4 regions of the Dysgonomonas sp. GY75 genome follow, and region 3 is predicted to be linked to each of the others. Evidence: riboswitches for the same ligand, from Rfam matches in the RefSeq annotation. Region 3 holds a riboswitch; each other region holds the start of a gene.
What was found. Region 3 has a riboswitch for cobalamin ahead of pflB (formate C-acetyltransferase). Riboswitches for the same ligand answer to the same signal wherever they lie in the genome.

Region 1: another riboswitch for cobalamin. It lies ahead of IR083_RS04690 (TonB-dependent receptor); the one in region 3 lies ahead of pflB (formate C-acetyltransferase).
Region 2: another riboswitch for cobalamin. It lies ahead of IR083_RS19610 (cysteine-rich CWC family protein); the one in region 3 lies ahead of pflB (formate C-acetyltransferase).
Region 4: another riboswitch for cobalamin. It lies ahead of IR083_RS19495 (TonB-dependent receptor plug domain-containing protein); the one in region 3 lies ahead of pflB (formate C-acetyltransferase).

Annotation. Positions count from the first base shown of each region.
Region 1 is NZ_JADCLQ010000009.1:82,604-90,706, forward strand. Features, by position in the region: gene IR083_RS04680 (TonB-dependent receptor) at 1-97, opposite strand, end outside; gene IR083_RS04685 (sirohydrochlorin cobaltochelatase) at 115-1,041, opposite strand; gene IR083_RS04690 (TonB-dependent receptor) at 1,051-3,228, opposite strand; cobalamin riboswitch at 3,279-3,596, opposite strand; gene IR083_RS04695 (cobyrinate a,c-diamide synthase) at 3,718-5,016, shown strand; gene IR083_RS04700 (DUF456 domain-containing protein) at 5,076-5,570, shown strand; gene IR083_RS04705 (family 20 glycosylhydrolase) at 5,719-8,103, shown strand, end outside.
Region 2 is NZ_JADCLQ010000052.1:41,119-49,221, reverse strand. Features, by position in the region: gene ppc (phosphoenolpyruvate carboxylase) at 1-2,110, opposite strand, end outside; gene IR083_RS19615 (hypothetical protein) at 2,359-4,089, opposite strand; gene IR083_RS19610 (cysteine-rich CWC family protein) at 4,349-4,570, opposite strand; cobalamin riboswitch at 4,753-4,998, opposite strand; gene IR083_RS19605 (RNA-binding S4 domain-containing protein) at 5,101-5,526, opposite strand; gene pth (aminoacyl-tRNA hydrolase) at 5,530-6,093, opposite strand; gene IR083_RS19595 (50S ribosomal protein L25/general stress protein Ctc) at 6,121-6,702, opposite strand; gene gpmA (2,3-diphosphoglycerate-dependent phosphoglycerate mutase) at 6,882-7,628, opposite strand; gene yaaA (peroxide stress protein YaaA) at 7,735-8,103, opposite strand, start outside.
Region 3 is NZ_JADCLQ010000038.1:63,712-71,814, forward strand. Features, by position in the region: gene IR083_RS16195 (hypothetical protein) at 1-1,059, shown strand, start outside; gene IR083_RS16200 (DEAD/DEAH box helicase) at 1,196-2,539, shown strand; gene IR083_RS16205 (formate/nitrite transporter family protein) at 2,616-3,404, opposite strand; gene pflA (pyruvate formate-lyase-activating protein) at 3,433-4,149, opposite strand; gene pflB (formate C-acetyltransferase) at 4,208-6,439, opposite strand; cobalamin riboswitch at 6,642-6,932, opposite strand; gene nrdG (anaerobic ribonucleoside-triphosphate reductase activating protein) at 6,944-7,507, opposite strand; gene IR083_RS16225 (anaerobic ribonucleoside triphosphate reductase) at 7,500-8,103, opposite strand, start outside.
Region 4 is NZ_JADCLQ010000052.1:14,158-22,260, reverse strand. Features, by position in the region: gene IR083_RS19510 (hypothetical protein) at 1-640, shown strand, start outside; gene IR083_RS19505 (hypothetical protein) at 655-1,812, shown strand; gene IR083_RS19500 (hypothetical protein) at 1,944-3,071, shown strand; cobalamin riboswitch at 3,287-3,463, shown strand; gene IR083_RS19495 (TonB-dependent receptor plug domain-containing protein) at 3,574-5,565, shown strand; gene IR083_RS19490 (YncE family protein) at 5,649-7,328, shown strand; gene IR083_RS19485 (ABC transporter substrate-binding protein) at 7,332-8,103, shown strand, end outside.

The sequences.
Region 1 (8,103 bases), on a different contig from region 3:
CCCGAATAGAGAAGATTGTGTCTGTCATATTTTTATTTTGGGCAAATACATTGCCTATCATCATGGTACCGATGATTATATATAGATATTTTTTCATTTGTTTTTTGTCTTTTATTAATGCATTACTTCCCCCGTAACTTCATAGATGGCTTTTTTCTTCATTATTCCGATTTTACGGTGTCCGGCTTTAAATTTGAGATGGGAAATATACAAGTCCTGTATCGCTGGATTTTCCCCCAAGCCTTTCAACTGAAGTTCCACTGTGAATCCTTCTTCTTCCAAATCATTCTTCCAGTCTTCGGCAATATCGTTTTTTGCATGTTCACCAGCCACAAACATAAAAGGAGTCAGCACAACTTTCTTCAGACCCGAAGCTTTCAGCTGCGCCAGCATGTCTTCAAAAGCGGGATAGCCTTCTATCGTACCCACAAAATGATTTTTATGCCCCTTTGCTTTCAGCATGTAATCGAGCATTGCATATTGAGCCGTAGTAGCATCGTATGTTCCGTGTCCTACCCAGACATAAGCTATCTGACTGTCAGTATCGTCTGTCAGTATTTCTGTTACCTTTTCATAATCTTCAGGAGTGTAAAGCAAGGGATTACCGATGCGTATATCTTTAAACAAGGGCTCCACTTCGTCTACATTCTTTTCCAGTGATTCCATTTCCACTCCGTCGATAATCGTAGATGCCTGTATCAAAACATGGGTATATCCATCTGCATGTAATTGTTTCAAAGCCTCTAACGGATTCTGTTTATTTATCCCCCGTTCGCCCAAGCGTTTGATAATTATGCGCGAGGTATAAGCTTCACGCAATTCCACTTCAGGAAATTCTTTCCTCACTTTATCATTCAGTGCATCTATGGTCAGCTCACGGGTATCGGCATGTGTAGTTCCAAAATGCACCATCAGAATAGCAGCCTTATCTCCCGGCTTCATCGTTTTGAAGAAATCGGAATGCTCATAATTTCCACCACCATGAGCAAAAAACGGTAAGACTGTAATATATAGTAATATAGTTGCTAAAATCTTTTTCATATATCCTGATTATTTGCTAAACTTTAAAGACAAACTCACATAGAAAACCCGTCCGGGAGACAGTGTAGCATAATTTGCGCCGAAAGGCTTGTCGTCCACAAAATCAAAAATATTTTCGATACCGAAGCCCGGTTCTACAACAAAACCGTTGAAATTCTTCAAACGATGGCGGGTCGCCAGGTTCCATTGATTATATGCGCGCGCAGGATCTTTATCTCCCATATAACGGCTGCTCTGTATCCGTCCGTTAAAGTTTATGTTCGAATCTACAATCCACCATTTTTTATTCCAGTTTACATTTCCTGTACCAATATGCTTGCTGGAACGTACCAACGGCTTACCTGTATCGTAATCCTTGGAATTTACATAACTGTAGCCCAACCCTATACTCAGTCCTGCTCCGAGATATGAATTCACGGAGGTTTCGAATCCGTTTACACGAGCTCTGGATGAATTGGTGTATACCTGTTTTTTCTTTATCCCTTCATTCTTTTCGTCTTCGGTTATCGTTTCTGTAACATCCCTTGTCTGGATAATATTCTTTATCCGGTTAATATACCCTGTAACAGAAACTGTCAGAAAATCGTTGTGGTATTCAGTATTGAGTGAGTAATAGTTGGATGATTCCGGCTTCAGGTCAGAATTACCAAGGCTTAAAGTAGAACGTGTTATAGTCCTTGTATATAGTTCTTTCATATCAGGAGCGCGGAATCCGGCTGAATAAGATGCCCTGAAATTGAAATGGTCGAGTGAATACATTCCCGACAACTTTGGCGTAAGCCTGTTACCGAAAGCTTCATTATAAACATAGCGGAATCCCGGCACGAATTGCAGTTTGCTATCCAGCAGCTTTATCTCATCCTGCGCATATACCGAATATGTATATACATCTCTCGAACCGTCTTTTGTATCCGACTGGCTTTCGATATAGTCCAACTGGTATTGCGTTCCTACCGAAATACGGTTATATTTTCCTAAGTTGAATATACCTTTCAGATTGGCATCATAGTATTTTTGTCTTCTTTCTTTCGATTCATCTCCGTTTTTATAATTTCCATCATCCTTGATGTATTCACGGTAATATTCAAAATTGTCAGTATATAAGTCCAATGTAATTACAGCCAGATCTTTAAGCATATACCTTGCTCCCGCTCCTATATTGTAATCTTCATATTTCATATTATACGCATATGACGATACTGGTCTTTTCAGCTTCTTGTCATAGAGGCTTCCTTCTGCGTATATGCTTAGAGATTTAGCCGGCTTTACTGTGAATTTCTGACTCACCACATCAGAATAATTCGTGTTCACAGCCATTTTATCAGTATCTATCAACTTATCTCCCGATGTTTCCTGTGTGTTCAACTGCCAGCCATCGCTCTGGTTACGCTGAAAAGAAGTTGATGAGGACAGCCATTTGTAATTTATATCAGCGTTTATAGCCTGCGAAAATTGGCCATATTCGGCATAGCGGGTATCGGATGTTATATAGATGGATTCTTTAGGATTCTCAGTGATAATATTGATAACCCCTCCCATTGCCTCCGATCCATATAATGCAGATGCAGCACCTTTCAACACCTCTATACGCTTTACATTCTTCATATTTATCCGCGACAAGTCTGTATTACCCGATACATCTCCTGCCAGTTTCTTTCCATCTACCAATACAAGGATGTAACGATTGCTTAATCCGTTCATCTGCATATACGAACCCATAGCGTTAGTCATGAAAGAGAAGGATGGACTGATGGACATCATGGCATTTTCGAATGTAGGGACATTTATATTCTCCAGTTCCTTTTTGGTTATCATATCCATTGCTACAGGGGTATTCTTTAATCTGTTGTGCGTACCTGTACCTGTAACTACTACTTCATTAAGTTTCAGCGGGGATTTTTTTAAGACAAATAAGATATCCTCGCGGGAAGATGCAATATCAATCTTAGCTCCATTGTAGTCGAGTGTCGATGCTCTTAATCTGTGTTTGCCTTCGGGTACTCTCTGCAAACTAAACTCTCCGTTCTCGTCCGTCGAAGTTCCCAGTGTGGTATATTCGATCCATACACTGGCACCCGCAACAGGTTTCTCATTTTCATCCACGACTTTTCCCTTTAAGGTCATTTGAGCAAATGCCATGTTTACAATACAGCACAAGATGGCTGTAACCAATACTTTTTTTCTCATTAAAATGCGAAGTATAATGTTAGTAATTATATTCTTGGCCCCGAGAATATTTAATTTATTGTATGCTAGGCAGGTTTCCTGACTTACTCCATCTTTGAACGGCCTTCCCATTTTCAGTAAACAGTTAGCAGTTATCAGTAAACAGTCAAAAAAAACTGTTAACTGATTACTGTATCACTGATTACTGTGAAACAGTGGTATTTGGTCTTGTTCAAAGACTTTTTTCAGAAACATTGTTAACTGATGACTGTTAACTGTTAACTGAATAGAGCTTACAGTAGCGGGCACTGTTCCGGACTTTAACCGGATTCCCTTTTCATGTAAAAAGACGGATGCCTTTTTACATCACCTTAGCGGCGGCAAAGTTAATTTTTTTAAATATCAGAAAAAAGTATTTAAGGAAATAATTTGCAAGTATATTATTTTCTATACACCGATACGAGTTTCATATCCCATATTTTATACTTTTGCTGAAGAAAAAGAAAAATCATGGCATATACATCCCATCTCCTTATCTCGGCAATAGCATCCGGCTCCGGTAAAACTACAATTACTTTAGGTTTATTGAGGGCACTCCGAAACAGAGGTCTGAGTGTACAACCTTTTAAATGTGGACCGGACTATATAGACACCAAATATCATGTCCTGGCAGCAGGAACCGAATCAGTCAATCTCGACCTGTTCTTATCGTCAGAAAGCCATATGAAGTATTTGTATCGTAAATATTCATCGGGTAAAGATGTTTGCATTACCGAAGGTGTCATGGGACTATTCGACGGATACGACCGCATGAATGGAAGCAGTGCGCAAATAGCGGAGAAACTGGATATCCCTGTCATTTTAGTCCTGAATGCGAAGTCGATGGCTTATTCGGCGGCGGCCCTGCTTTATGGTTTCAAGAATTTCTCTGATAGGGTGAATATCGCAGGTGTCATTTTCAATTTTGTAGCTTCCGAAAGCCACTATAATTTCCTAAAAGATGCCTGTCACGATGTAGGACTTGAACCATTAGGCTATCTGCCCAAGAATACTGATATAGAAATTCCATCCCGCCATCTGGGATTGAATATCGACGAACAATACCGCTTCGATGATTTCGCGGACAAGGCTGCTGACCTGATAGAAAAGCATATAGATATAGATAAGCTCTTGGTCATTACTCGCAGAAATCAATCGGATATAGAGGCTGCAAAAGAGGAGCGCGTATCCTCACAGGATTTAAGAATCAGTGTTGCGAAAGATGCGGCATTCAATTTCATGTACCATGAAAATATCGAATACCTGAAAAGATTAGGCACAGTGTCTTATTTCAGCCCGCTGCACGACAAGCATCTGCCTGAATCTGATTTTGTCTATCTCCCCGGAGGATACCCGGAGTTATATCTTAGCGAATTAAGTAATAACCGGACAATGCAGGACAGTATCCGTCATTACATTGAAGCCGAAGGAAAAGTCCTCGCCGAATGTGGAGGCATGATGTACCTGTCTTCATCTATCTCCGATGAAAATGGTACTGAATACCCGATGGTAAACATTTTCGACCAAAAAGCCACAATGGAGAATATGAAGCTCAAACTGGGTTACAGACAATTCAAGTATAATGGTCTGTCGCTGAAAGGACACGAATTCCACTATTCCTCCATAAAAAGCGAACAACAAAGCGTTGTACAACAATACACAGCCAAAGGGCAAGTTACAGATACCAAACTGTTGCGTTACAAGAATGTTATCGCAGGCTATACACATCTTTACTGGGCAGATATGGATGATCTGATGGATCTATTTTAAGAAAAGAAACTCCTATGCATCTATTATTTAGTTATTATATTTGTAGAAATATATAACAAATGGCTATCGATATCATTCTTACCATAATAGGAGCAATTCTCATTATCACGGGCATAGTGGGTTGTATCATGCCCGTACTACCGGGTATTCCTCTCAGCTATGCAGGTATCTTTCTTTTACATCTGACGTCGAAAGTTGAATTTTCCACTCAGTTCTTAATCATATGGGCCATTGTTGTCATCATTGTACAAATACTCGATTTCTATATCCCGGTATGGGGTACCCAGAAATTCGGCGGAGGGAAGAAGGGTATTTGGGGTAGTGCGGTAGGGATTATCTTCGGTCTGTTCTTTCTTCAACCCTTCGGTATTATCCTTTTCCCGTTTCTAGGAGCCTTTATTGGAGAACTGATAGACGGCAAAGAACCAAAGCCCGCTCTTAAGGCCGGGTTTGGAGCTTTTATCGGATTTATGACCGGAACTGTAATGAAACTGGCTGTAGCTTTCATTCTTGCTTTTTACTTCTTCAAAGAGGTAATTGGTATCTTTTTCTGAAGCTTTTATAGACGGCACTCTCTTTTTAACATTTACATCCACATATCACCTAAATGTTAATTAACAGATTTAAAATACAACTAAGCTAAACGATCCCTATATTTGTATATTATAGAGAGCCCTTAATTAAAATTAAATCGTTATGCTAATGAAAAAACTAGTTCCTTTGTTTTCTCTGACAGCTATGGTACTGATAACGTCGTGCAACGGTCCGGAACCAACTGTAGAGAAGCCTTACAACCAAAGTATAAACATTACTCCTATCCCGCTCGAACTGATACAAAAGCAAGACACTTTCAAGCTTTCTAAGAGGATTGTTTTCGTCGCAGGCAATACAGATATAGAAAAGGTTGCTGCTTATTTTTCCGCAAAGATAAAGGCCTCAACCGGATATGACCTTAAAACAGTAAAAGACAAACCGGCTTCTGATTACATAAGCCTGAATATTGTACCCGACCTCACTCTCAATGATGAAGGATATACATTAGACATAACACATCAAGGTATAGATATACAGGCGAAAACGGCCCAAGGATTATTCTATGGTATGCAAACAGTTATGCAGTTACTGCCTGCCGAAATAGAAAGTCCTACCCTTATTAAAAATATAGCATGGAATATTCCGGCAGTAACAGTCAAAGATGAACCTCGTTTCAAATACCGTGGATTGCATCTCGATGTATGCCGCCATTTTGTTGATGTGGACTTTATCAAGAAGCAACTGGATGTATTAGCCATGTTCAAAATCAATAAGTTCCACTGGCATCTGACAGAAGATCAGGCCTGGCGCATCGAGATAAAGAAATACCCTAAACTGACAGAGATGGGTGCTGTACGCACCGAAGGTGAAGGAAACACCTATGGGCCATTCTTCTATACACAGGAACAGGTGAAAGAAGTAGTAGCCTATGCCAAAGAACGATTCATAGAGGTGATACCCGAAATTGAACTTCCGGGCCATGCTGTGGCGGCACTGCATGCCTATCCGGAATTATCATGCACAGGAAAACCAATCGAAGTACGTAATATCTGGGGTGTTGCAACGGATGTTTTCTGTGCGGGGAACGATTCTGTATTTCTGTTTCTTGAAGATGTGATCGCTGAAGTAGTCCCTCTGTTCGAGAGCGAATATTTTCACATAGGCGGGGACGAGTGTCCTAAACTACGTTGGGAGAAATGCCCGAAATGTCAGGCGCGTATCAAAGAACTGGGGCTGAAAGGCAATAAAGAGCACAGCGCAGAGGAGAAGCTCCAAAGTTACTTCGTTCAGCGGATAGAAAAAGTACTGCTGAAGCATAACAAGAAAATGATCGGCTGGGACGAAATACTCGAAGGTGGACTAGCGCCATCTGCAACCGTTATGAGTTGGCGGGGAGAAGAAGGCGGCATTGCCTCTGCAAATATGGGACATGATGTAATTATGACCCCGGGAGCATGGCTGTATGTGGACAAATACCAAGGAGATCCCAATCTCCAGACAGTAACCATAGGCGGATATCTGACATTAAGCAAAGTCTATAATTACGAACCTGTTCCCGGACTAATAGATGACGATAAGAAGCACCACATACTGGGAGCTCAGGCGAATATGTGGAATGAATATAATTATACAGGAGAAGAAATGGAGTATGATATATATCCACGCATAATAGCCTTATCTGAATTAACCTGGTCTGCAAAAGAAAACAAGAGTTATGAAGATTTCGAACGACGTATCGATAACCAACGTGTACGTCTCGATATGCACGGTATCAATTACTATATCCCTATGCCTGAAGATAAGGGACCTCATATGATAAAATATTGGGGTGATTCTGTCAGCGCACCATTCTCCTGTAATTTTGTAGTGTTTACAGATCAGGCAACACTTGATTTCAAAACAACCGAGCCTGCCAGAATGGTTTATACAACAGACGGAAGCGAACCTACACTGAAATCGGAGGTATTTACAAAACCATTGACATTTACAGAAAACACAACACTGAAAATACGCTCGGTACTGCTTTCTGATAAAATGAGTCCTGTACGCACAATTACAATAGAAAAACAAACATATGCGCCGGCTGTAGAAAAAGAAAAAAATGCTAAACCCGGACTAACAGCGGAGTATTACAAAGGTTATGTAAGAACAGTTGCCGAACTGAATGGTAAGAATCCAACTGAAACCGAACAGGTAGCAACACCTCAGGATACCAAATACAGAGTCAAAGACTATATGGAAGTATATGCCGACGATTTCTATTCTTATATTCTGACGGGATATATAAATATTCCTGAAGATGGAATATATTATTTCAATACGGATAGTGAATTATGGTTGGACGGCACATACTTAATCTCTAATGAAAAAGATAATAGCGGCACAGCCCGACGATTCTCCCGCAGCGACAAGTCCATCGCTCTGGCAAAAGGCCCTCATGCTATTAAAATAGTAAGGCTAGGTGCTATATTCGGAGGCTGGCCTACACAATGGGACCCGGTAATGCTATCGATACGCAAAGCCGATCAAGCGGAGTTTACTCTTATGGATGCT
Region 2 (8,103 bases), on a different contig from region 3:
GGCGCTTTGCCGGGCGTGAACCCAATGGTAAGCGAGCCAGTTCCGCCTCAGGTGTAGCCTGATAGAAATACGGGATAAAATCAGGCTCTCTGCGAACCAGCCCCTGATAACTATTGCATGAAATATCGGAAAGTTCATCCATTAGGTCCCTCCACTCCTGTTTAGGGGCGGGAGGTGGAAGAAGATTAGCCTCCAGTATAGCATCAGTATATAACGATAGTGTCTTGATTGCCAAATCAGGTAAACCTAGCTTGAATCTGATCATCTCCCCCTGTTCCGTTACACGGAGTCCGTCTTTCAACGAGCCGGGAGGCTGTGAGAAAAGAGCAACCTTAGCAGGGCCTCCGCCACGGCCGACCGTACCGCCACGACCATGAAATAATGTAAGAGCTATTCCAGCATCCTGACAGGTTTTGATCAAAGCTTCCTGCGCACTGTATTGTGCCCATCCGGCAGCAAGTGAACCTGCATCTTTAGCCGAGTCGGAATAACCGATCATGATCATTTGTTTATTCTTGATAATACCTTTATACCAATTGATAGCAAACAATTGTTGCATAATTCCATTGGCATTATTCAAGTCATTCAGGGTTTCAAACAATGGAGTTACAGGTAAAGTAAACGGACAATCCGCTTCTTTGAGCAACAAATACACAGCCAGAATATCTGATGGTGTTCTTGTCATTGAGATGACATAGGTAGGGATAGACCCAACCGGGCTTTCCGCTATCACCCTACAGGTTTCAAGAACTTCTTTAGTTTGAGGACTAGGCTCCCAGTTACGAGGGATGAGCGGACGTTTCGAATTAAGTTCTTTTATAAGGAATGCCTGTTTGTCTTCCTCCGACCAAGTCTCGTAGTCTCCCAATCCAAGGTAGCGTGTTATTTCAGACAAGGCTTCTGTATGTATGGTACTCTCCTGACGAATATCAAGTTGAGTCAATGTTAAGCCAAAACAACGTACACGACGCATAGTATCGAGCAGTTTATCGTCGGCTATTATTTCCATTTTACAGGCTACGAGTGATTTATAGCACTCATAAAGCGGTTCCCATAATTGTTCGTTATGAATAAGTATATCCTCTGTGCGTTCAGGATTTTTACCTTCGATACGGGCATCCAGATAAGCAACAGTATTTTTTAGTCTGGTACGCAACCGTTTCATTAATTCACGGTATGGCTCCTGAATTTCATAATCTTTGATATAATCTCTGAATTCAGTAGTGCATGTAGCCATTGAAAGTTCTTTTACCAGAACTTCAACATCTTCAAGAAACAGTTTTGCTGCTCTTTTGCGGCTATCCAACAATACTTCGTGAGTTATTTTTGCCGTTACATTCGGATTACCATCACGGTCGCCTCCCATCCACGATGAGAAGTGTATCGGACGGGCATCAACCGGTAGCCGGTAAGGTATCGTATTCCTTATCTGTTCGTCGAGTTCACGGATATATGCAGGAACAGCTTTCCACAGGCTGTTTTCCACTACTTCATATCCCCATTTGGCCTCTTCGTTGGGAGTCGGACGTTTTTGACGAATTTCGTCTGTATACCAATATTGGGCGATAAGTTGCTTCAGCCTTCGCAAAATCTGTACCTTTTGGTAATTAGCCAAATCATCGTGGTCCAGCAATGCAAGACAATGATCTACCTGATTCAGGTTATTGATAAGCGAACGCCTGTTTATCTCTGTCGGATGCGCAGTCAATACCAGATCAATGGAGATATTCTCTATTGCTTTTATTATCACTTCATCACTAAGATTCGCATCTTTCAGTTTTTTATATATATCTGGAAAATTAACCGGATTTTCGGCTCCCTGAGCATGAGGCGATACACTATTATACTGCTCAGCCGTATTCGTTAAATTCAGGAACTGATTAAACGAACGTGCCACGGGAAGAAACTCTTCATCTTTCAGATTCTGTAGTGTCTTCACCAGCGATTTATGTGCTTCAATATCTCCCGAATGCGAGGCTTTGGAAAGTCTGCGAATTGTTTCTATCAGATCTACCATATCCTTTCCCTTAGCTTCGCCGATTGTCTTACCCAGCATATCACCAAGCAGTTTGATATTGTTATGCATCAAAGATTGCTGCAAATTACTCATAGTCTACTATTTATTATTTAAATGAAGTATTTAATGTTCTGGATTAAAGATATAACAATGATTCGTTGCCATATACTTAAAACAGTAAGTAAAAAGGTCTGCGACCTTTAGTATCCATTTAGTGTTTATCTATAAACATCAGAATATCTCTAATGTTTTACATACAGTCTAATTTTTGGGCGAAATGTAGTATTAAAGAATATTAAAGATACCCCCTTCCCTCTTGGAGGGAAAGGGATAAGAATATCTTATTCATTAATCAGTGTGAACAATTCCTCTGCAGCTTCACGAGGTCCGTCTTTACTATGACCTTCTATGGCTAGTGAAGTATAAATCTCACCTATTTTAACTCCGTTTTTATCCATATCGGTAAAGTATTCTTTGATTAGCTTACCGGCAAGTTTCTGCTCCTGAACAGGTCCGAATGGATTGGCAAAATAAGATGTCACCAAACCTTTTTCGGTTGTAGTACCTTTTGCTTTACGGGCTCCGGCTTCGAATACTTTGATCGCTTCATCCAGGTCGGTAAAGAATTGAATCTTCGTATCCGACTCTGTGTAATTATTCGCATAAAGGAAATAATCTACTTTATATCCTTTCATAATAACATCGTATGTGGCTGCCGGTATAGTGATTCGGGCGTTAACCTTATCAGGATTGGTATAAATTCCTCTTTCTAATTGCTCAAAAGCGTACATAGGATCGAGGTCATCGATACGGACAAATGCCCCGATCTCTGTCCCATAACCTTTTATAGTGCCGTCTGCTTCTTTTTTCAAATATCCCATATCATCAAATATGATACGCATATGACGGATATATTTCTCGTTCAGTGTACGGAAGGCCTCGAGGCTTTCTGATTTTCCGGCACCGCTATCTCCCATGATAATGATATTCGACTCTTTTCCGTTTTTCAGTGCGATATTTACCATCGCACCATGTATCGGCAAACGATTCTTTTCCATTTGCTTCACATTGTGAAGTGTAAGTAACATCTTCTTCATGTATCCGAAGTAGTCTATATCGTCACAATGGTTCGCATAACCGATAAGGATATCGTTCTTTTTATCTTTGTAGTAGAATGTACGTTTTTCTTCATGTCCGTCAGGGTAGCCGAAAACATAGATAATATCCGGTTTTTTACCGATATATTCGCTCTCTTTTGCCAGTTCGAAGAGGTTTGCCAGCGCAAATCCATGAACCATGAAATCTTTATGGAAATAGACAAATGTGAGCATATTCCCAACTTTGGCAGGGAACAGGAACCAGTCGTCTTCGTTAAGAACTATATTCTCAATCGGGTTTATGTTATGTTCATGGAAAATACCGTCACGTGTATTTCTCTTTGTGTATGAAATAAATGGAGGATTGAACATCACTGCCGTAATGAACGGTATAGGAGCCAATCCATTGTATTCCACCGGGCAGTTCCAGTTGATATCGCTCAGTGTAAGGGCTGCATTCGCACCTGCTGTCAGCTGACGGTATACACGATATTGATAACCGATCACCGTTTCTTCGATACGACGGTATATAGAGAGAATAAGCTCATTGAATAATTCATTTGCCTGCATAAAGCGAACACTCTGCAAACCGCTTCCGATAGAGCTGTTATGAACAATAGTATAACGCTCTAATCTGCGCCAAAAACTATAAAGTAATTCTATCAGTTCAATAAACAAGTCTTTATCATTGAAGAAGATAGCATATTTTCCATGCACATTCTGCACTTCATCAGTATTGCATACTGTAAGCAATTTAAATGCCTCTATCAGCGTTTTTTCAAACTCCTCATCAGTTTTAAATTCTTTGATATAGTATTCGTAAATAATAACTTCTTCTTTCTTCAATTTCTGAATAAAGACTTCTATAACTCTATGGAATCCATAACTGTTAAGTATTTTCTGTCGCGTGTCGCAAAATTTCAGAGTGAAGTTGAGTATTGCTTTACCTTCGCCTAGAGTGAATTCTTGTAGCATGTCTGATATTGTTTATTATTTATAATTTTTGATTATCCGCACAATTTTCAGTTTATAATCTTCTGTTACATGACTAAAGCGAACAGAAGATCACAAACTGATTACTCCAACCTGAACATAATCAGGTTTGAGATGCTTTCTAGCTTCAAATTTAAGGAAACTTACCTATACAATTAAACGAATTAATGACTAAATTTATAATAAATTGTAAAATTAAAACAAGTTTTTGCTATTTTACTGTAATATAGTTCTTTATAAATCATTCATTTTTGTTCTTAGTCAAAAATTTAGGATTTACATCGAATGCATAGAAGGAACTGTTGGTTTCTTGTAAACATTTAGGACACAAGCAGTCGCGGTAATTATCTTTTATATAATCACGGACTCCTATAACAAGACTTACTTTACGGCAACTACATAGCTCTATCCTGTCCTCCCTGCAACTAAATGATGCCGAACACCTTTTACATATCTTTTTCATTGTTTTTGTTTTTAAAATTTGTAATATAATGATAACCAGAGCAGAAAGTGCCTGCAATATAAACTTATGTCACCACACAGATAGAATGGACATAAGATTGATATTAAACACAATCATTTCTTGAAATACAAATACTTAAATAGTGAGATAAATCTCTTGTTTTCCTATCTTTTTCCGCGAAAGATGAAAATATATGCTTTGGCAGGTCTTCTGACTCACTCCATCTTTAAACATCCTTCCCATTCAATAATGAATAGTGGTATGGGTTTTGTTTAAAAACTTTTTCAGCAATACTGTTAACTGATTACTGTTAACTGCTCACTGAAAAGAGCTTACAGCAGCGCGACTGTTCAGGATTTACACCTGATTCCCTTTTCATTACTATCCGGCAAATGCGGACTTGTAACACCAATACAAAAACAAAGATATAGAATAAAATAGAATTGCAATGTGTTTTGAAAGAAAGTTATCAAAAAAAACACGTTATCATATTCATGACAACATGTTTCCATATATTCAATTAGTGATCTCTATTCTTCTTCCAGATCCCAATCATCGAAGAAAGAATAATCGTCTGTAAACTGCTCCAACTCGCGGCGATCTTTTTTTGTAGGACGCCCCGTTCCACGGGCTCGATCTACAAATCCGGTCATCTTGGACATCTCCAAAATTTCAAGTTGTGAAGGATGAGTTACATCACGCATAAATTCAGGCACGAGCTTTGCACCCATCCTGTTTTCAGAAAGAGCCAATACTTCGAATGAATATGTCACAGGCGGACGACGAACCTCTATTACATCTCCGGCCTTTATCATCCGCGATGGCTTTACAGTTACGCCTTTGATCGTTATACGCCCTTTTTTGCAGGCCTCTATGGCAATAGAGCGCGTTTTGAACAGACGCACAGCCCAGAGCCATTTATCGATTCGCACTTCGTTCTTTACTTCTTTAGCCATATCTTACTTATTGTTATACTGATTCATTGTGTTTTGTATCCCTGCCAGACAAAAACTCTTTATTATTTCTCCGCAAGTTTCCATTTTAGCCGGAAGCTCTTTCTCCTCTTCATCCGAAAAGTCCTCCAAAACATAATCAACTTGTCCTCCCCTTGGGAAATCGTTCCCGATACCAAAACGTAAGCGTGCATATTCCTGTGTGCTCAAAATCGACTGTATATGCTTCAAACCATTATGTCCGGCATCACTGCCTTTTCCTTTGAGACGCAAAGAACCGAACGGCAAAGCCAGATCATCTACTATGACCAATACGTTTTCAATAGGAACTTTCTCCTGATTCATCCAATAGCGCACGGCATTACCACTGAGGTTCATGTATGTCGATGGTTTTAGCAGGATAAGTGTGCGTCCTTTCACTTTCATCTCCGCCACAAAGCCGTAACGCCTGTCTGCAAAAACAATATTGGACGCTTTAGCTAAAGCGTCCAATACTCTGAATCCTATGTTGTGGCGGGTATATTCGTATTCTCGACCAATATTGCCCAGTCCGACAATCAAATATTTCATTCGTTATCTTTCTATAGTTATCCGCTATTAGCCGTTTTTAGCCGCAAGACCTCTGGCTGCACGAGTCAATTGAACACGGCAAACAACACCATTTTTCGCATTAAGCAATTCAAGTCCTTCGAAATGAAGTTCTCCAACCTGAATAGATTTACCCAATGCAAGGCCTGAAACATCAACATGTACTTTTTCCGGTACTTTATCGTAAAGAGCTCTTACTTTCAGCTTACGCAGGTCAAGAGATAATTTACCCCCTGCCTTAACACCTTCAGCCAGTCCGTCTAGTACTACCGGTACATCAATTGTAATCGGTTTATTTTCGAATACATGAAGAAAATCAAGGTGCAGAATCTCATCTGTAACAGGGTGTACCTGAATATCTTTCAAAATCGCTTTATAATTGTCTTTTCCTACTGTAAGGTCTACAAGGAAAATTTCCGGAGTATAAATCAATTTACGTACTTCGCTGTTTGTTACTATGAAATGTATAGCTTTGTCAGCTTTTTCGCCACCATAGATAACTGCAGGAATTTTGTCTTCTTTACGAAAAGCCTTTGTTGCTTTTTTGCCAAGGTCTGTTCTGGCTTCGCCTTTTAGTTCAAATGTTTTCATCTTTTAATTTTAAAATGTGTTACTCAAATCAAGGATTTGCTTCCTCATTCCCATCACACGTACGGGCTTATAAAAGCGGGGCAAAGATAGTGGTTTTCTTTTTATTATCCTAACTTACTCAAAAAGAAAGAGCATATATTCTCAAAAATATATGCCCTTTATATGTAAATCCTTAATATTTACTTCTTCTTTCCCTGATTGGCAACTGCATCCATCAGCTTTTTGATTTCTTCAGGATCGCCAAGGAAATAATCTTTTACAAGATTCAGATCATCATCGAATTCGAAAACGTAAGGAACTGCTGTAGGCAGGTTCAGGCTTACTATATCTTCATCAGAAATACCTTTCAGATATTTGATAATACCACGAAGGCTGTTTCCGTGAGCAGCAACGATAATTTCATCATGGCACATCAATGAAGGGTAGATAACTTCCAGCCAATAAGGAAGAATACGCTCTACTGTTTCTTTCAATGCTTCTGTTTCAGGAATATATGCTTTAGGTACGCTTGCATAACGTGGGTCTTGTGAAGCTGAGCGCGGGTCTGTCGATTCCAGTGGAGCAGGCGGAACGTCATAGCTGCGTCTCCAAACCAGTACTTGCTCATCACCATATTTTTCAGCAGTCTCAGCTTTGTTCAGGCCTTGAAGCATACCGTAATGTTTCTCATTCAAACGCCATGTTTTTTCAACAGGAATCCAGTCCAGATCCATTTGGTCAAGGATGTTATTCAATGTCTTAACGGCTCTTTTCAGATATGAAGTATAGGCCAGGGTAAAGTTGAAACCTTCTTTCTTCAATAGTTGTCCGGCTTTCACAGCTTCCTGTACTCCTTGTTCCGACAAGTCTACGTTAGTCCATCCCGTAAAGCGGTTCTCTTTGTTCCAAACGCTTTCCCCGTGGCGAATCAATACTACTTTTTTCATCTTTATTTACTATTTAATTTATGATTTTTCTCGCAACGCAAAGTTATTCAAAATAGTTACAAGTTACAAGTTACGGCTTACAAGTTTTTATGGCAACACTTAAATCCTATCTTATAAATACCCATTCCTTATCATCCGAAAGCTGTGGGGCAAAAACATAGCCTTCGGTATCGAACCCCTTCAGATATTCTATCTCTTTAATCCGGCGCTGAATAATAAAGCGGGTCATCATCCCCCGCGCTTTCTTAGCATACACCACAATCTGTTTATAACCTTTATCGGTCTGCTGCTTAAAAACAGGAGTTATTACCTTATGCCCTTTTGGTAAGAGCTTACGGTTTATTGCTTTTGCATATTCTTTTGAAGCCAGATTAATCCACACATTGTCATCCGCTTTCATCTGCTTAGCCAGATATTTACTGATCGTTTCCGACCAGAAAGCATATAAGTCTTTCCCTCTGTTGTTTGCCAGCGG
Region 3 (8,103 bases):
GTATTACTTAATTCATTCAATGCCTATGAATATGGAGAACTCAATAGACGGCCCGATCTGGTGAATAATAGCAATTCAGTATTTGCGAGCTATTTAGAACATGGTTTTACTAAGAATGGCTTTTTCAGGGAATATGTCGATCAGGATGCAGGAAAGGAAACAGATGTTTTCAGCATACGCAGGCAGTCGGAGGGCATATATGCTATGTTTCACTATCTGCAATACGAGAAGGAAAAAGGGCGGAAACATCCGGAATGGGAAGCCCGCATCAAAACCATTTTAGACAGGATTCTTCGTTTACAAAATGAAGATGGAAGTTTTCCCCGTAAATTTAAGGACGATTTTAGCATTGTCGACAAGAGCGGCGGTAGCACTCCATCGGCAACCCTTCCGCTGGTAATGGCGTATAAATACTTTGGTGATGCCAACTATCTGAAGAGTGCGAAAAAGACAGCCGAATATCTGAAAACAGAGTTGATAGATAAGGCCGATTATTTCTCATCTACACTCGATGCCAATTGTGAAGATAAGGAGGCTTCCTTGTATGCAGCCACTGCCACTTACTATCTAGCACTTGTTTCGGAGGGTAAGGAAAGGCAATATTATGCCGGTTTATGCCGGAAGGCTGCATATTTCACGCTGTCATGGTACTATATATGGGATGTCCCTTTTGCCAAAGGTCAAATGCTGGGAGATATCGGATTGAAGACCCGCGGATGGGGTAATGTATCTGTAGAGAACAATCATATCGATGTATTCATTTTTGAGTTCGGTTCAGTATTAGACTGGCTCTCAATAGAATTTAAAGAACCTCGTTTCGAAAGCTTTATAAAGGTTATACGTTCGTCTATGGGGCAACTGCTTCCATATGAAGGGCATATGTGCGGTATTGCCAAGGTCGGTTATTACCCCGAAGTAGTGCAGCATACCAATTGGGATTATGGTAAAAACGGGAAAGGGTTCTATAATGACATCTTTGCTCCGGGATGGGTTGTAGCTTCATTGTGGGAGCTGATGAGTCCCGGAAGAGCCGAAGAGTTTCTTCTGAAAGGAAAATAGAAAGGTATATTAATGAAATAGCTTAGCCCATCTTGCCACTTAAGCGTACAAGATGGGCTGCTTCTTTTTATCTATATACTTAGTATTGAAAAATATGCCATTAATTTTTATTGATTGGTTAATACCTTACCTTTGCATAATGAAAACAAAAGATCAAACAAACAGCATATTATCCAATTTGGGAATTGAAGCCCTGAATGAAATGCAAATTGCCGCTCAGGATGCAATTATCAATAAACAAAATACAATCCTGTTATCCCCTACGGGCTCAGGGAAAACACTTGCTTATTTAATGCCGGTTCTCCGGTTATTAAAAGAGGATGTTAGGAGTGTGCAATGTCTTGTTATTGTCCCTTCCCGTGAATTAGCCCTCCAGATAGAGCAGGTCTGGAAAAAGATGGGCACAAAATTTAAAGTGAATGTTTGTTATGGCGGGCATTCTATTGATACCGAACTTAATAATTTGAGTAATCCTCCGGCTATACTTATAGGGACACCGGGTAGGCTGAAAGACCATTTGGAGCGGAAATCCTTTAATCCCGGTTCTGTGAAAACATTAGTATTGGATGAGTTCGATAAATCCCTGCAACTGGGTTTTCAGAATGATATGAATGCCATTATCAGCCAATTCCCAAATTTGCAGAAGAGGGTCTTGCTTTCTGCGACATCCGATGTGGAAATTCCTGATTTTGTAAAGATGGAATCGCCTGCGATTCTTGATTATACACAAGAAGAAAAGAACGATACTCTTTCTATTAAGCTTGTCCTGTCGCCGGAAAAAGACAAGATAGAATCATTGTTTCAGCTTATATGTTCCCTCGATTCAGAGCCTGCGCTTATATTCTGTAACCACAGGGAAGTAGCCGAACGTATCAGCGATTTATTGAATAAGGAAGGGATACAGACCGGATATTATCACGGAGGGATGGATCAGGACGATAGGGAAAAAGTTCTTATTCAATTTAGAAATGGTAGTCTGAATTATCTCGTCACAACTGACTTAGCCGCCAGAGGACTGGATATTCCGGAGATGAAACATGTAATTCATTACCATCTACCTTCCAAAGAGAGTGAATTTGTCCATCGTAATGGACGTACAGCTCGTATGCATGCTTCCGGTACAGCATATATTATAATGTATAAAGAAGATAAAACTCCGGACTACATTCCTGAAAATACGGATATATTAGAGCTAAAAGCTGGAAAACCTTTACCGAGAAGGCCTGAATACAAAACAATCTATGTGAGTGGGGGAAAGAAAAACAAGTTGAATAAAAGTGATATTGTCGGTTTCTTTTTACAGAAAGGAAAGCTGGATAAAGCAGATCTGGGGCTGATAGAAGTTAAGGATTTTATTTCTTTTGTTGCAGTCCGTTCCTCGGCTGTGAAAACACTTTTGTCTAATATTAATGATGAGAAGATGAAAGGAAAGAGATATAAGATAGAGGTAGCGAGGAATGTTATAAAGAAGATCGACTGATTAGCGTTAATCATAATAATAGCAAGCAGGCCTTTACTTTTTAAAGTAAAGGCCTGTTATCTTAATATATTAAAGATCATTTTTCTCTGGTGTACAGGTACCAATAAACACATCCTACTAATACTACCCCTCCGATAAGGTTGCCCAGTGTAGCAGGAATTAAATTCTGGAGAATAAAATCGCTCCAGAGAATGTCCGCACCCGAATAAATTGCAGCAGGAATAAAGAACATATTAGCGATGGAGTGTTCATAGCCCAGGGTAACAAAGAGCATGACAGGAATCCATATACCTATACATTTCCCTATAATATCTTTTGCCGCATATCCCATCCACATTCCCAGACAAACCAGCCAGTTAGCACCGATTCCTTTGATAAAGACGGTCATAAAGTCTTGGTTTACTTTCACTTCTGCGTAATGATGCAGGTAATGTTGCCAGGGGTCTTTATCAAATAGTCCGATTCCTGACGAGAGCAGGTAGGCAACTACCTGGGAACCTATAAAGTTGAACAGATAAGAAAGGATAAGAAGTTTAACAAAGGTAAAAGCCTTTAATCTCCTCTCCAATAAGGGAAGTGTAAACGCTGTGCAGTCACTGGTGAATAAATCTGCTCCGGTGATGGATACTATAATAAGTCCAACGGGGAAGAGCGCTCCGGCAATAAATTTGATTAGTCCTGGATTTTCTGCACCTGCTCCGGGCATTCCTCCTGCGACCATAACGGATAGCAATCCGCCGAAAGCGATAAATACACCTCCGAGTATGGCTATCAGACTGAATTTAGATAATGGTAAATTACTTTTATAAATACCTGAATTGGCAAACTCCACTGTGATTTCTTTCGGAGTGTTGTAGTTCTTCATTATTTGTCTCTTAAATTAAGAATAGAGGTTATACATTGAGTCCATAACTTTTGAAAATCGCCTCCGCCTTATTCAATTCCTGATTTGATGGAGAGTTTATATCCTTTAATTTATATTCTTGTCCGATTTGCTCCCATTTATGTATTCCCATCTGATGAAAAGGCAGGATATCTACCCGTTCCACATTCTTGAACTGGCTTACATATTGTGCCCACCGATGTAAATCGTCCTCATTATCTGTAAAGTGAGGAACGAGGACATACCTTAACCAGACCGGTTTATTTACTTCGGCGAGGTATTCTATAAAGTTGAGGGTAGGCTCAAGAGGCCTTGCAGTCAATTCTTTATATTTATCCGGATTTATATGTTTGATATCTAATAGTACAAGGTCGGTATAGGACAGCACTTCCTTAGTCTTGTCATTAAACAGGAAGCCCGAAGTATCTATGGCGGTATGTATCCCTGCGGTTTTACATAGTTTGAATAGCTCCAATACAAATTCCGGTTGCATCATCGGCTCCCCACCCGAAACGGTGACACCTCCCTTTACAAATGCTTTTACCTTCATTACTTCATCTAAAGCCTGTTGGGGAGTCAGCTCATATTTGGCTTCATTTGGCCTCCATGTATCAGGATTGTGGCAATACAGGCAACGCAAAGGGCAACCCTGCATAAAGAATACAAAGCGGATGCCCGGCCCGTCCTTGGTACCGAATGTTTCAAACGAGTGAATATGACCTTTCATATTGAAGAAAATCAGGCAGAAAATTTCTAACTGCCTGATTTATTAGATTTATATGGACTTAAAAAGTAGTTGTGATTGTTCTGTTAATAACATCCAGCTGCTGTTCTTTAGTCAGCTTGGTGAAATTAACCGCGTAACCTGATACCCGTATTGTTAACTGAGGGTATTTCTCAGGGTGCTCCATCGCATCAACCAATAGTTGACGGTCGAACACATTCACATTCAGGTGATGACCCGTTTGCAAGAAATATCCATCCATCAGTCCTGCAAGGTTCTGAGCCTCTTCCTCCCGGTTTTTACCCAGTGTACTTGGAGTGATCGCGAATGTATAGGATATACCATCGTTTGCATGTTCGAACGGAAGTTTGGCTACCGATGACAATGATGCTACTGCCCCTCTGGTATCGCGTCCGTGCATCGGATTAGCGCCCGGTGCAAACGGAGTTCCGTCGCGGCGTCCGTCAGGAGTGTTTCCCGTTTTCTTGCCATACACGACATTTGATGTGATAGTCAATACCGATTGAGTCGGGATCGCGTCTTTATACATTTTGCGCTTACGGATTTTTTGCATGAATGTCTCCACGATATCTATGGCAAACTGGTCTGTATTATCGTCATTGTTTCCGAAAGGAACATAGTCCTTTTCCTGTATGTAATCTACCGCATCTCCGTCAGCATCTCTTACAATACGCACTCTTCCGTATTTTATTGCGGCAAACGAGTCTGCGATGATAGAAAGTCCGGATACGCCGAAGGCTTGCGTACGTACGATATCTACATCATGCAGAGCCATTTCGAGAGCCTCATATGAGTACTTATCATGCATATAATGGATAATATTCAGCGCTTTCACATAAGTTTCGGCAACCCAGTCGAGGGTACGGTCAAATTTTTCCCATACTTCATCAAATTCGAGATATTCGCCTGAGATTTTTTCTACCCAGTGCTTAGGCAATACCTGAGCCTTTGTTTTCTCATCTTTGCCTCCATTGATAGTATAAAGCAATGCTTTCGGTAAATTAGCGCGGGCTCCGAAAAATTGCATCTGGTGCCCGATACGCATTGGCGATACACAGCATGCAATACCATAATCATCTCCCAGTTGTGGACGCATAAGGTCATCATTTTCGTATTGGAGAGAAGATGTGTCGATAGATACTTTCGCGCAGTATTTTTTCCATGCCTCGGGTAAGCGGTCGCTCCACAGGATTGTAAGATTCGGCTCCGGTGCCGGGCCTAAATTATAGAGGGTGTGTAGCATACGGTAACTGTTTTTGGTTACCATCGTGCGCCCGTTATTGGTCATTCCGCCGATAGATTCGGTCACCCAGACAGGGTCTCCCGAGAATAGTTCATTATATTCGTTTGTACGCAGGAAGCGTACAATACGGAGTTTCATCACAAAATGGTCGATCATCTCCTGAGCTTCTTTCTCTGTGATAAGGCCTTCCTTCAAATCCCGTTCGATGTAAATATCGAGGAATGTGGTCACACGTCCCAGACTCATTGCTGCGCCATTCTGGTCTTTGATGGCACCCAAATATCCAAAGTATGTCCACTGGATAGCTTCCTGTGCATTGGTTGCGGGATTTGAAATATCAAATCCATAATCAGCAGCCATCCGTTTCAAAGCCTTCAGTGCCTGAATTTGAGAATTCAATTCCTCGCGAAGACGGATCAAGTCATCTGTCATAACGATAGGATCGCATTCCTTGTAACGTTTTTCACGTTCGGCAATCAGCCGGTCTACACCATAGAGTGCAATACGGCGATAGTCACCGATAATACGGCCGCGTCCGTATGCATCGGGCAGGCCTGTTAATAAGCCGTTGCTTCTGGCACGGCGGATACTGTCGGTATATGCCGAAAATACACCTTCGTTATGAGTTTTACGATATTTGGAAAATATTTCTGTTGTAACCGGATCAAGTTTGTAGCCGTATTCTTCAAGGCTTTGCTGTACCATGCGAAGCCCGCCGTTAGGGAAGATGGCTCTTTTGAGAGGTTTGTCTGTCTGTACTCCTACTATTTTTTCCAGATCCTTGTCTATATAGCCTGCGCCATAAGCATCGATCTGTGAAGGAATTCGGGTTTCAGCGTCATAAACACCTTTTTCTTTTTCAACCTTAAACATTTCGCTTAGCTTATCCCATAGCTTTGTAGTGGCTTCTGTTGCGCCTTCCAGAAAAGATTCATCTCCTGTATATTCTGTATAATTTTTTAAGATAAAATCATTTACTTCGATTTTTTCTTTCCACTTGGTTCCTTTAAAATCTTTATATGCTTCCATTTGTTATTATTTAAATTCAATTTGGCGTTTCAATAATCTAAAACTGGACACATATATAAATCACAAAAAGCATGCCCAATTTCTTCTAAAAAAGAATAAACATGGCTCTCGGAACTTAAGGAAACAGAAAAAATAATAATAAATCCTCACCTTGTAGTGAGAGAATCTTTTTATGGTTCTCAAGCCTTATTTCCCGAAAGCTTTTTAATTGATCAATTCTGGCAGGTCTTCTGGCTTACTCCATTTTTGAATTGCCTTCCCAATATTCAGTCAACAGTAAGCAGTTAACAGTTAACAAAAATGATAACAAATAACTGATGATCGATGGCTGTTAATCAGTGGCTATAAGTTTTGTTCAAAAATATCAGTGATTAGTATTAACTGTTCACTGAAAAGAGCTTACAGCAGCGGGTCTGCCCGGGATTCTCACCCGGTTCCCTTTTCACCATCCTTTAAGAACATAAAGGATGACACCAAAACCGTGACAAAGGTAGCTATTTTATCTTAAATAGCTATATGACTGGTAGTAGAAAATTTATTTTGCATATGTATATGCGATAATTCTATACGGCGATTATTCCAAATAACGACCGTTGCACTTTTTAATGATTTTTCGACATCGATTAACCGTTGGTTGCTGCTGCCTCTGAAGATAAGGGATTCGTCTTTCAGTGATTCAACATATCGCCCGTCTACAAGTACATCTATATAGGGAAGTATCCGGGATAGCCTTTCTGACCTTATGATTTGCTCATATATATACCCGGTGTAACACCAGATATCTTTATCTGTTTCAGATTTGATCCGTCGGGCCAGTTCTGTAAATTCTTCTACTTGCATAAAAGGGTCGCCTCCTGTAAAAGTCACATTTGCAAACTCCGCTTCTTTAACCTCCTCCAGTAGGCTATCAATGGAGTATCCTTTACCATTGTCGATATTCCACGAATGGGAATTGTGACATCCTTTGCAAAGGTGTGTGCATCCGGCAGCGTAGATGGCCGTGCGGAATCCGGGGCCATCTACGGTGGTGTCGTGTATGATATCCAGTATTGATATATTATTATTCATGGACGATGCGGTCGTTAAGTTCAGCAAGTTTCGCGCTATTCCATCTATCGGTAGTACCCACCAGATAGCCTGTTATGCGTTGCAGGCGGTCTATTTGCAAGCTTCCGCAACGAGGACACTCATTTATTTGTGTAGCTGCATTTTCGTATCCGCATTTCAGGCAACGGTTCCGGTTATGGTTCACCGAAGCATAGCCGATATTGTATTTGTCCATCATATCTACGACAGTCATAATGGCTTCGGGATTATGAGTTGCGTCACCATCCATTTCGACATAGAATATATGCCCGCCACGTGTAAGATCGTGATAAGGAGCTTCGATCTTGGCTTTCTGATGTGCGCTGCATGAATAATATACAGGTACATGGTTTGAGTTTGTATAATATTCCCGGTCTGTAATTCCTTCAATAAGTCCGAAATCTTTTTTGTCGCGCCTTGTAAACCGTCCGGCAAGTCCTTCAGCGGGAGTCGCCAGTACACTATAGTTGTGCTGATATTTATCGGAATACTCATTTACCCGGTCTCTCATATATGTTATCATTTCCAGACCTAGTTTCTGCGCATTTTCATCTTCTCCATGGTGCTTGCCTATAAGG
Region 4 (8,103 bases), on a different contig from region 3:
CGGGAAATCGGGACTATATGTAAACAACAGTGTATTGAATATAATAAACGATCAAACAAAAATAAACGGGCACTTACAATATAAAGACGGTAACGAAAACTTAGCCGTAACCGGAAAAGATATAATACTGAGGGCGAAAGATAATACAGGGAAAGCCAATTGGGAGCAGATGGAGCCATCCGTTTTAAATAAACCTTTTACTATAAACAGAGTATCCGGAAGCCCGAATGGCCCATCCGGCACAAAGTTTACAGTTGACACATGGACTGAGATTACCGACAACCAAATTTTACCTGCAGGAAAATGGCTTATATTCGGTCGTTTTGCAGCATATTCCAACAGGAGGACGGATGCTAGTAGTGGTGATAACGCAAATTATATGAGTTTTCTTCGTTTGGTCCGAGAAGATTCCGGTGGAGATGTAGTTTTGTACTCTTCTATGACCTTGCCGGAACGAAAGACTACTGGCGGCAATGAAAACTACGGGTCATACAGTGTACCTCAAATGGTTTATTTTCTGGATGCGGCAAATGCGGCTTCTTATCGTATAGATTTTAAAACAAAGAAACCTGACACATGGCACTCAACCCATTCAATGTTAGGCGATCAGTACTTTTATGCAATAAGATTAAATGATTAAAACAAACTATCATTATGAAACTACAGATATACACATCTTTTTTACTATCACTCTTTTTTGTAACAATAACATGCCAGGGACAGGTTACCGTTGGTTCAACAGCAAAGCCTGAAGATTTCTCATCTCTTCAACTTAACAGCAGCAATGGAGGTCTGCGCTTACCCCAATTATCGGTAGGGCAGAGAGACGCTCTTGTTATAGATGGAACTAGCGCCGGCCTGATAATATATAATGAGACAAGCAAAGCCATTGAATATTGGGATGGCCTAAAATGGTCGATGCTGGGAGATACGATACGAGTATATAATGGAATTCATAAAGATGGAGACATTGTGAAACTCGGCGGAAACCTAGAGAAAGCCACGATGGTAAATCTGAATAGTAAAAATCTGGAATTTGCTACCGGCGCGGGTAACCCCGGAGGATTCTCCGTAAATGATACGGTTTTTGTTGTAAATGGTAGGATTGTCGGGTCCAAACCATCTTCATATACAATAAACAAATCAGCTCTAAAGGTCAAGGAGACAGGCAGCAAAGTATCGATAGAAAATCAATTGAAAGTAAAAGTAAAAAATGATAGTATGCTTGTCCGAAACGACAGTGTAAATATACATGGCCAGCTATATTATGATAACAACAAAAGCGACATCAACGGAAAGGTACTTATTTCCAAAGCATCCGGTGTTGCTTTTTGGGGTAAGCTAAAACCGGATCTGATATTGGGTAAAACTTATCTTAAAGGCAAAATTAAAAAGGCGGGAACAGGTACAAGCACTGTCTGGATCCAAAATACAAGTCAAAATATAAGTGGCCCATGCATTTCCGACACACTGACACTCACTCCGGGAAAATGGCTTATATTCTCTAAATTTGCAACAAAGACGAACTATGCATCTCAGAAGATGTTTACCTGGTCCCATATATTTATTCCGGGCCAAACAGTGCCGACAGCAACTATCGGCGCCGATGTAGAAGACGCAACGTCAACATCGTCACCTGAACTAACTTACCTGATCGATGTATCTGCTAATACAAAAATCTGTGTTGTAGCCAGTTCATCCAACAATCAGACATGGCTGGTAGAAGAAGATGGTACCGGAGCAGCCAAGGTAGAGTTCGGAGAACCTTATTTTTTTGCTATTATGATAGAAGATTATAATGAAGACGAATAACACCTTATTATATATAATAGAAAATAAAATCTTTTAAAGAAGATATACATATATAAAATGAATATATATGATCTTTGAAAAATAAGCCATAGTATTTTGATATAATTTACAAACACAAAACTATTTACATTATGAAACATAGATATATCCTTATTCCCATTTTTACAATATTAGCCATAGGTTCTACCAAAGGACAAATAGTTATAGGGACGGATAAAGAACCCGAGAAATTCTGTATTGTAGAAGTAGAAAGTAAAAAAGGAGGTATACGTCTACCGAGAATACCAGATACCAATAAAAATAATATGATAACAACACACTCATTAACGAGTAATCCTGAGTCTGCGGGGCTGGTTATCTATAATTCAACGAATAATATTATCGAATTCTGGGACGGTAACAAATGGGTAGCTTTGTCAAATAAGATATCAGGGGCAAACGGCTTAACAGATACCAATGGCAAAGAGCTATGGCTAGGAGGTAAGCTCGATGATAACACAACTGTACAACTGAATAACAACGAATTGAAGATACAGCATAATCCTGCTGCAAAATTTATTATCAATGATACAATGGTTGTAGTAAACAATAAGATTGTGGACATACGCGTCGCCCGGGAATTTATGGTTAACGATACGGTTATAAGTATAAAAGGAAAGTATGTAGATATGCGACCGGCCATCTTATCTATTAATAACAATACATTCAGTATGAATGAAAGCGGAAGAACCAGAATGACCGGAACGTTCCAGTATACAGATGGCACCCAGGATCAAGGACATCTGCTTACAGCCAATAATAAAGGTGATGCATACTGGGGAGCATTAAGGCCTTTAGGGACTGTAAAGTCAACTTCAATTAACAACAACAAAGGTTTTGCCAGTAGCACAGTACAGGTATCTGACGGTATGCTTGAATTGCCTGCCGGACAATGGCTGATATTTGCTAAATTCAATTCGAACATGAATGCCTCACTTACAGGAATGTATCATTGGATATTATTATCTTCAAAAACACCGAGTCAAAGCAGTTACACCACCATATCCAGAGCCGGAGCCAATCCAGAGAAGAAGACTGCCGGAACGGGTATAAAGTCATATGCCACTCCATTTATATTACATTATGTAAACATAAAGGAGAAAACTCAATATATTATACAGGCTGGCACCAGTAACGCAGGCAATTCGGCTACTGTATCCGAAACATGGATAGGTAATTCTTATTTTTATGCACTGCGAATTGATATTCCGACCGACTAATAAACAGAAGTTGAAATATAGATAAAAAAACATTTCAATTTTAGTTTTGCTTTTTCAAAACAATCTTCCATCTCAAATATAAGAGAGGTTGCCTTTCTTATGTTTGAGATTTTTATGAGTTCTTCCTCTATATCACATTCTCTCTTATTCCTGATAAGCTCTATAATACTCCTCACAAATAATTATCGCAAAAAAGTAAATCTTCTATAATATTGTGTATCTTTGCACTACTTTGTTCCATTAAGGATGAAAAGGGAATCAGGTGCAAATCCTGAACAGACCCGCTGCTGTAAGCTCTGGGAATGTTTGTATCAAAATACCACTGTTGCAAAATGGGAAGGTGATATAAGCAAGAGTAAGTCAGAAGACCTGCAAAGTAAATATTTTCGACAGCTTTCGAGGAATAAGGCTTAAGAAACATGCGTAAAAGAATTCAATTACCTTTCTTTTTCTTTGTTCTTATCGGATGCTGCAATTATACTAAAAGATATATTTTGCATAGATGAGAATTTTATTTTCTGCCTTTTTATTTTTTTGTTCTTTCGCTTGTACATCCTTACTGGCCCAAACAAATGATAGTATCAAGACACAAAAACTATCGGAGGTAGAAGTATCTGCACATATAAAGCCATCGGCTGCCCGTTCAACCACACCGCTGCAAGTGATAGACAACGCCGAAATGGAACGGATCGGCATACTATCCGTATCGGATGCTGTACGCAGATTCTCGGGCGTCAGCATAAAAGATTATGGAGGTATAGGTGGCATGAAAACGGTATCTATCAGAGGTATGGGGGCACAGCATACAGCAGTAAGTTATGATGGAATAACAATGAGTAATGTACAATCCGGACAAATAGACATAAGCCGTTTTTCTCTGGATAATGTCTCTATGATTTCTTTATCGATAGGACAATCCGATGATATTTTTCAATCCGCAAGGTCTTATGCTTCCGCCGGAGTACTCCAGATAACAACATTACAACCGGCTTTCGATACTAAGCGAAATACATTAAACACAGGGGTCAAAACGGGATCATTCGGACTATTAAATCCAATGGTTTACTATGCCCATAAAATTAACGAACAATTTTCTATTTCCGTTAACAGCGGATGGGAACGGGCAGACGGCAGATATAAATTCACATATAAAAATGCAGAACAGACCGAGGAACGAAAAAGAAGAAATTCTGACGTAAGTATCTGGCGTACGGAGCTTAATTTATATGGCAATTTGGGTAAAGGTGGAAATTTAAATTTCAAGGTGAATTATCTGGATTCGGAAAGAGGCCTGCCAGGATCGGTAATTTTTTACAAAGACGATAATGATGAACGAGTATGGAATAAGGATCTTTTTGCCCAAGCCTATTACAAAAACACGCTTTCGCATAAACTGGAACTAAAGGCACAGGCCAGATTTAGCCGTACATATTACAAATATTTTGCTCTAAATAACAATATATCAGGCAGCAAACAAGAAGACCGCATTACCCAGTTTGAATATTATGCCTCTGCAGGGATTTTATATAAGCCAATAGAGGATATCTCCATAAGCCTTTTCGAAGATGTATTTCAAAACCGTCTTAACAGTAATTTTACTGATATAGACAGTCCCTCCCGAAATTCATCCCTAACCGCATTAGCCGCACAATATAATAATAAACATATCACTATTACCGGTAGCCTGTTGGCTACATATGTAAAAGAGGATGCCAAATCGGGAGAAGTTCCTGATAATAAGAAGAAGATAACTCCATCTATCAGCCTCTCTTACCTACCTTTTTTAAAGACAAACATAAGATTACGTGCATCTTATAAAAAAATATTCAGAGTGCCTACATTCGACGATATGTATTATATCAGAATGGGAAATATCAACCTAAAACCAGAATATGCTACTCAATACAATACCGGATTGACATGGGTTGGGAAAATATCAAACAAAGTTGATCTTATAAGTATATCTGCTGATGGATATAAAAACAAGGTAGACGATAAGATTGTACCCTTCCCGACTATGAATATTTTCAAAATGCGTAATTATGGAAAAGTAGACATGACCGGATTAGATATTAATACACGCCTGCATAGTGAGCTTTGCAGAAAGTTATCTATCGAATTAACCGGAAATTACAGCTACCAGAAAGTTATCGACATTACTGACCAAGAAAGTAAAAATTATAGAGACCAGATACCGTATACTCCGCGACACTATGGTTCAGGTGCTATAAGCCTGGAGAACCCATGGATAAATATAGCTTATACTTTAATCGTATCGGGTAAGAGATATGCATTGGATCAGAATATACTTGATAATGAGATAGAATCATATACAGATCATAGTATTTCTTTAAATAAGTCTTTTGATATAAATAAAAGTAGATTACGGGTGCAGCTCAATCTGATTAATTTATCTAATAAAAACTATCAGATCATTAAGTATTATCCTATGCCGGGGCGGTCATTTACTTTATCAGCTAACTATCGTTTTTAAATTATATAGAACAGTAGCATACTGTTAAGTTGTAATAACATATTATTAAATACATTCTTTTACTTAATAAAATATTATCTATTATGAAAATGAATAAATTATTCAATGTTCTCTGTTTAATCTCGCTACTAACTTTTTCTTTTATATCATGTAGTGATGATGACAATGATTTTTTTAATTCTGTTGAAACTCTCCCTACGGATATAGCTTTTCTGGACGTAAATTTGAAAGGTGGCGAAATTAGTGGTGATTTAACATGGAAAAAGCCAATCAATACATCTGAACTTTCGTCCATTGTTATTTATGCCTCAAATGACGGCACTACAAAAGAAGCAAGAATAGATGAAGTATCGATTGATAAAGAGAAATATACTATAGAAGCAAGAAACTATACTAAATATCTCCTGCTCGTCCCTAAAAACAAAAAAGATGTAGAAGGATCTACCTTTGCCAAGGTAGAAATAAAGGACGAAACCGGTAATAACGTTGTCACTGATCTGACATTTGAGGATACAGATTATACAAAAGACAAAATAGCAGGAAAGTTATCATGGACCAAGGCTTCCGGACACATTAATCTTTCAAAACTGATAATCTATACCTCCGAAGATGGCACTATCAAAAAAGATAAACTAGCTGAAGTAAATCCGGATATTGAAGAATATACTATAGCAAGCCGTGATTTGAGCAAATACTTCATAGTCGTTGCTACTGATGCAACAGATACAGAAGTCGAAGACTTTGCCAAAATTGAAGTAAAAGATGCTTACGAAGTTTCGGGAGTATATATTCTAAACAGCGGAAAGATGGGAAATAACAACTCAAACATCTCATTCTACAATTTCCTTACAACAGAATTTAAAACTAAAGTATTCGAAAGCGCAAACGGAACAAGTCTGGGAGATACAGGCCAGGATATGGTAGTATACGGATCTAAAATGTATATCGCCGTTTATGGCTCCGGAGTTATATACGTAACGGATAAGCAAGGAAAGAAACTGGCAGCTATCGAATCTGTAAAAGGAGACAAAAAACAGCAACCTCGCGGACTAACCTCATATGAAGGGAAAGTATATGCAACTCTCTATGATGGCTATCTTGCAAAAATAGACACCACTAAACTGGAAATTGAAAGCCAAGTAGCTGTAGGACGTAATCCTGAATATGTACGTGCGGCAAATAATAAACTATATGTCGCCAATTCAGGTGGCTTGGATTATAATACTCCTTTAGGATACGACAAAACAGTTTCGGTTGTAGATGTTGCTACATTCAGAGAGACTGAACAAATTCCTGTAGTTATTAATCCTGATAAAATGGCGGTTGATAGCGAAGGGGATATATATGTAATTTCGAACGGAAATTATAGTAATGTACCTAATACTCTGCAAAGAATTGATGCAACCACGCATAAAGTAACCAGTGTTGGTAATGCAACTTGGATGAGTATGAATAACGATAAGTTATATATCATTTATTCGCAATACGATGCCAATTGGAATCAGGTAGTCAGCTACCATGTTTTTGATGCCAAGACAGAGAAGATGCTGACAGATAAATTCATAACAGACGGAACAACAGTAAATAAGCCGTTTTCTATCAACACCGACCCTGTTAATAACTATATATATATCGGTACATCGGACTATACCAATAATGGAGACATGTACATCTTCACCGCTGATGGTAAATTAGTTAAAAAATTAGATACCGGAGGTCTTAATCCGGCAGGTGCATATTTTGCAAGCTGGATAATCAGATAATATATGAAACTCTTAAATATCACACTACTCTTTTCTATTATCCTCATTCTGGCGGGCTGCAATAATCGCAAGCCTGCCGGACAGGATAATATTAAGCCGCAAACGGGATACACTGTCTATTATGCCAAAGGCTTTCAGGTAAAAAAGTATGATGAATATACTACCGTGTCGGTGCGTGATCCCTGGGATACCACGCGCATGCTGCAAACATATGTGCTGGTGGCAAAGAATAAAGATTTACCCGCAAATCTTCCTAAAGGCACAATTGTAAGAATACCTTTGGAAACTGTGGCAACATATTCCACCATCCATTGCTCTACGCTGAACGAACTGGATGCAGTGAACCTGATAAAAGGTGTATGTGAACCTCAGTATATAAAGCTATCCAATATACAGGATGGTGTAAAGAGCGGGGCAATAGTAGATTTGGGGATGGCCAGTAAACCCGATACCGAAAGATTGATCATGCTCAGCCCTGATGCTATCTTTGCAACTCCCATACAAGGCTGGACATACGGTAGCATAGAAAAAGCAGGAATTCCCATTTTGGAAACGACCGATTATACCGAATCGCATCCGCTTGGACGTGCCGAATGGATACGCTACTATTCTTTATTTATCGGGAAGGAGCAATTGGCTGATTCGCTGTTCGCCATTACCGAAAAGAATTATAATGCCGTTAAAGACGCTGTGGCCGGAACGGCAAACCGACCTTCCGTATTTACGGATATGCGTTATCAGAACAAATGGAACATGCCCGGAGGAAAAAGTTTTA